2 regions of the Streptomyces sp. NPDC008121 genome follow, and region 1 is predicted to be linked to the other one. Evidence: riboswitches for the same ligand, from Rfam matches in the RefSeq annotation. Region 1 holds a riboswitch; the other holds the start of a gene.
The links. A riboswitch is a leader RNA that binds a small molecule or an ion and turns the genes downstream of it on or off. The one in region 1 is predicted to bind S-adenosylmethionine.
Positions count from the first base shown of each region.

Region 2: it holds a riboswitch for S-adenosylmethionine, as region 1 does, so the genes downstream of both, thrC (threonine synthase) here and ACFZBD_RS19315 (aminotransferase class V-fold PLP-dependent enzyme) in region 1, are expected to answer to the same signal.

Region 1 covers NZ_JBIBHT010000005.1:382,395-384,777, forward strand. The annotation lists gene ACFZBD_RS19315 (aminotransferase class V-fold PLP-dependent enzyme) at 1-1,337, opposite strand, end outside; SAM riboswitch class IV at 1,498-1,614, opposite strand; gene trpD (anthranilate phosphoribosyltransferase) at 1,702-2,383, opposite strand, start outside.
Region 2 covers NZ_JBIBHT010000008.1:105,907-108,289, forward strand. The annotation lists gene ACFZBD_RS25530 (hypothetical protein) at 1-221, opposite strand, end outside; gene ACFZBD_RS25535 (glucosyl-3-phosphoglycerate synthase) at 308-1,261, opposite strand; SAM riboswitch class I at 1,383-1,528, shown strand; gene thrC (threonine synthase) at 1,545-2,383, shown strand, end outside.

The DNA.
Region 1 (2,383 bases):
TCCTCGGTGCGGTACTTCCACTGCGCGCCGTCCCGGACCAGCTCCTTGACGGCCCGTACGAATCGCTCCACGTGCTCGTCCGGCGTACCGGCGCCGAAGCTCACCCGGATGGCGTTCAGCGACTTCTCGCCCGGCTCGCCCTCCGGGGCGCCGCACTCGCCCACCTGCTGCTGGTCGCCGCCGAGGAGGGTGCGGACCAGCGGGTGGGCGCAGAAGAGGCCGTCGCGGACCCCGATGCCGTACTCGGCGGAGAGCGCCGCGGCGAAGTGGGAGCTGTTCCAGCCCTCCACGACGAAGGAGAGGACGCCGACGCGCGGGGCGTCGTCGCCGAAGAGCGAGAGCACCCTGACCTCGGGCACCTCGGCCAGGCCCGCGCGCACGGTGTCGATCAGGCGCCGCTCGCGCGCCACGAGGGTGTCGAAGCCGGCCTCGGTCAGCGCCTTGCAGGCGGAGGCGATGGCGTAGACGCCGATCACGTTCGGCGATCCGGCCTCGTGGCGGGCGGCGGTGGTGTGCCACTCGACGTCCACTCCCCCGTCGGTCCGGCGGGCGACCTTCCGCGAGGCGCCGCCGCCTGCGAGGTACGGGTCGGCGTCCTGGAGCCAGTCGGCGCGGCCGGCGAGGACGCCCGAGCCGAACGGGGCGTACAGCTTGTGGCCGGAGAAGGCGATCCAGTCCACGTCCGACTCCGCGACGGAGACCGGGTGGTGGGGGGCGAGCTGGGCGGCGTCGAGGACGATCCGGGCGCCGTGGGCGTGGGCGGCGGCGGCCAGCTCCTTCACCGGCCACAGCTCGCCGGTGACGTTGGACGCGCCGGTGACGCAGACGAGGGCGGGGCCGTAGGGGTCGCGGTCGGCGAGCGCGCGCTCCAGGGTCTCGACGGCCTCGGCGGGGGTGCGCGGGGCGTTGAGGTAGGTGACCCGGGCGTCCTTCCACGGCAGCAGCGAGGCGTGGTGCTCGGTCTCGAAGACGAAGACCTCGCAGCCGGCGGGGATGGCCCGGGCGAGCAGGTTGAGGGAGTCGGTGGTGGAGCGGGTGAAGACGACCTGGTCGTCCGGGCGGCAGCCGAGGAACTCGGCGACGGTGGCCCGGCTGTTCTCGAACAGGTCGGTGGAGAGCTGCGAGAGGTATCCGGCGCCCCGGTGGACGCTGCCGTAGTACGGCGCGTAGGCGGCGACGTCGTCCCACACCCGCTGGAGGGCCGGCGCGCTGGCCGCGTAGTCGAGCGCGGCGTACGACACCTCGCCGCCGGTGACGAGCGGGACGGTGACATCCCGTCCGAGAACGGGCAGCGGGGCACAAACCGACTGGTCGGCGGCAGCGGTGGAGACAGACATGGCGAACTCCCGTACGAGGCAGGCGAGATCCCGCGCCGGCGGATACGCGGCAGCGCTGGGAGAAGAAAGAGGGGTGTGCGGAGAAGGGCCGGAAAAGGCCCTATCGCATTCGCGTGCTCACAAGAGGCTCCCTGAGGACCAGGACCCCAAGGCTTCGAGGGGTCCGCGCTTGCCGTGGACCTTGCTGTCCACGGCCTGGTCTTCACCCGGGGCACCCCGCCACGGACGGAGGGTTGCCGGACAGCAAGCCGGGGCTTCGTAGCTGTCACTCATGACCTGGCACAGAACGTATGTCAGCTGATCGTGTCCGCGCAACCCCGTTCCGCATTCCGGAACGGGGCAGCGCGGGTTGCGCAGATGTTCTCTAGGCGTTGCTGGCGGTGATCCAGCGCTCCAGCGCCTTGCGGGCGGCTCCGGAGTCGAGGGACTCGGCCGCCTTCGCGATCCCGCCGCGCAGTTGCTCCACCAGGGTGCCCCCGCCCGGCTCCAGCGCCGTGAGCGCCGCCGCGGAGTTGAGCAGCACCGCGTCCCGTACGGGACCGGTCTCGCCCGCCAGCAGCCGGCGGGCCACGTCGGCGTTGTACGAGGCGTCGGCGCCGCGCAGCGCCTCGACGGGGACGATGTCGATGCCGACGTCCCTCGGGTCGAACGCCTCCTCGCGCACCGCCCCGTCGCGGACCACCCACACCCGGGAGGTGGCGGTGGTGGTCAGCTCGTCGAGGCCGTCGTCGCCGCGGAAGACCAGCGCGGAGGAGCCGCGCTCGGCGAGCACGCCGGCCATGATCGGGGCCATCCGGGCGTCGGCGACACCGGTCGCCTGGGCCCTGACCCGGGCCGGGTTGGTGAGCGGACCGAGGAAGTTGAAGACCGTCCGGATCCCCAGCTGGCCGCGCGCGGCGGCCACATGGCGGAGCGCGGGGTGGAACTTCACCGCGAAGCAGAAGGTGATCCCGGCCTCCTCGGCGACCTCGGCCACCCGCCGCGGGGTCAGCTCCAGGTTGACGCCGAGCTTCTCCAGGACGTCGGAGGCACCGCTGGCGCTGGAC
Region 2 (2,383 bases), on a different contig from region 1:
TCCGGCACTTCTGCACGTCCCGGCACTACGGCCCGATCCGGCACCTCCGCACGCCCCGGCGTTTCGGCACGATCCAGCACCTCGGCCGCCGGGACCGGTTCCGGCGCCGCGCCGGAGCCGTGGACGGCCGTGGCGGCCGGGGCGGCCGCCACGAGCGGCAGCGAGCCGGCGAGGAGCCCCGCGGCCCCGAGCAGCGCTCCCTTGCGATGGGTGAACCTCATAGAACGGAAATGTATGCAAAAAGCATCATCATTCGAGGATGCGCCACGCGCCGGAAGGGCCCCGGACACGCCCCGGCCGACACGCCTTAGGCCACCCGGCGGTGCGCGTACTCCGCGATCTCGCGCATCGGAGGCCGCTCCTCGGTGTCCACCGCGTACGTCCGCGGTGTGAAGCCCCCGCCGCCCGCCGTCTCGTCCCGCTCGAACTGGGTCAGCCGGGGCCGCACCAGGTGGCCGCGCGAGAGCCGCAGCTGCGCGGTCCGGTAGATCGCCGCCGCCATCCGCCCCAGCGCCTGGCCGTCCTGGTGCCGGTGCTTGCGGACGCCCACGTCGACCTGGGCGAGCGCGTCCAGGCCCACCGTGTGCAGCGCGTCGACGAGGAGGCCCAGCTCGACTCCGTACCCGACGGGGAACGGCAGCCGCTCCAGGAGCGAGCGGCGGGCCGCGTACTCGCCGCCCAGGGGCTGGACGAAACCGGCCAGCTGCGGCCAGTGCAGATTGAGCAGCGGCCGGGCCACCAGCTCCGTCACCCGGCCGCCCTGGCCGGGCTCGCCGCCCAGCGGGCGGTCGTACATCGCCTTGACGAGGTCGACGCCGGGGTCGGTGAGGAGGGGGCCGACGATCCCGGAGACGAAGTCGGCGGAGAAGTCCCGCAGGTCCGCGTCGACGAAGCAGACGACGTCACCGCGGGTCACCATCAGGGAGCGCCACAGGACCTCGCCCTTGCCGGGCACGGCGGGTATCCGCGGCAGGATCGCGTCCCGCGCCACGACCCGGGCCCCGGCCGCCGACGCGACCTCGGCCGTACGGTCACCGGAACCGGAGTCGATCACCACCAGCTCGTCGACGAGCGGGACCTCGTCCGACATCAGCTCGCGGCGGATCGTGGACACGATCGCGCCGACCGTCGCCTCCTCGTCGAGCGCGGGCAGCACGACGCTGACGGTGGTCCCCCGCTTGGCCGCGAGGATCCGGTCGAGCGGCCGCTCGGCGACGGACCAGGACCGCCGGGCCAGCCAGCGCTCCACTTCATCCAGCAACGTGATCTCCATCTCGCGGGTCGGACGACCATCTCAAGCGTCCATGCCTTCGGTTACAGTCTTGAACAACGCGGATCCCCGACGCATGTCGGGGTGCCACCCGCGTTCTACAACCGAATACCGCTCATCCAGAGGGGCAGAGGGAAACGGCCCGTTGAAGCCCCGGCAACCCTCCAGTCGGTCAGTACGCTCGCCAGCGCGAGGTCCCCGGCTAGGGAAGGTGCCAAATCCGTCTCATGGCGAAATTCGCCATGGGAAAGATGAGGAGAAAGGGCCTCCCTCCATGGCTGTACAGACTGTCGCGAACACCCAGAACTCGGTCGACCTCGGTCCCGCTTCCGGGCTTTCCTGTCGCGAATGCGGCGAAGTCTTCGCCCTCGGTCCGATCTTCGCCTGCGAGCTCTGTTTCGGCCCGCTCGAGGTCGCGTACGACCTCCCCACCGGCGACCCCGAGGCGCTCCGCAAGCGGATCGAGGCCGGCCCCGCCAACATCTGGCGCTACGCCCCGCTGCTGCCGGTCCCCGCCGACGTCGCCGACAAGCCGAACCTGAACCCGGGCTGGACCAAGCTCGTCCAGGCCGACAACCTCGCCCGCGAGCTGGGCGTCGAGCCGGGCAGGCTCTTCGTCAAGGACGACTCCGGCAACCCGACGCACTCCTTCAAGGACCGCGTCGTCGCCCAGGCCCTCGAAGCCGCCCGCGCCTTCGGCTTCACCACCCTCTCCTGCTCCTCCACCGGCAACCTCGCCGGCGCCGTGGGCGCCGCCGCCGCCCGCGCCGGCTTCCGCTCCTGCGTGTTCATCCCGCACGACCTGGAGCAGGGCAAGGTCGTCATGGCCGCCGTCTACGGCGGCGAGCTCGTCGGCATCGAGGGCAACTACGACGACGTCAACCGCTTCTGCTCCGAGCTCATCGGCGACCCGCTCGGCGAGGGCTGGGGCTTCGTCAACGTCAACCTGCGCCCGTACTACGGCGAGGGCTCGAAGACGCTCGCGTACGAGATCTGCGAGCAGCTCGGCTGGGTCCTGCCCGACCAGCTGGTGATCCCGATCGCCTCCGGCTCCCAGCTCACCAAGATCGACAAGGGTCTGCAGGAGCTGATCAAGCTCGGTCTCGTCGAGGA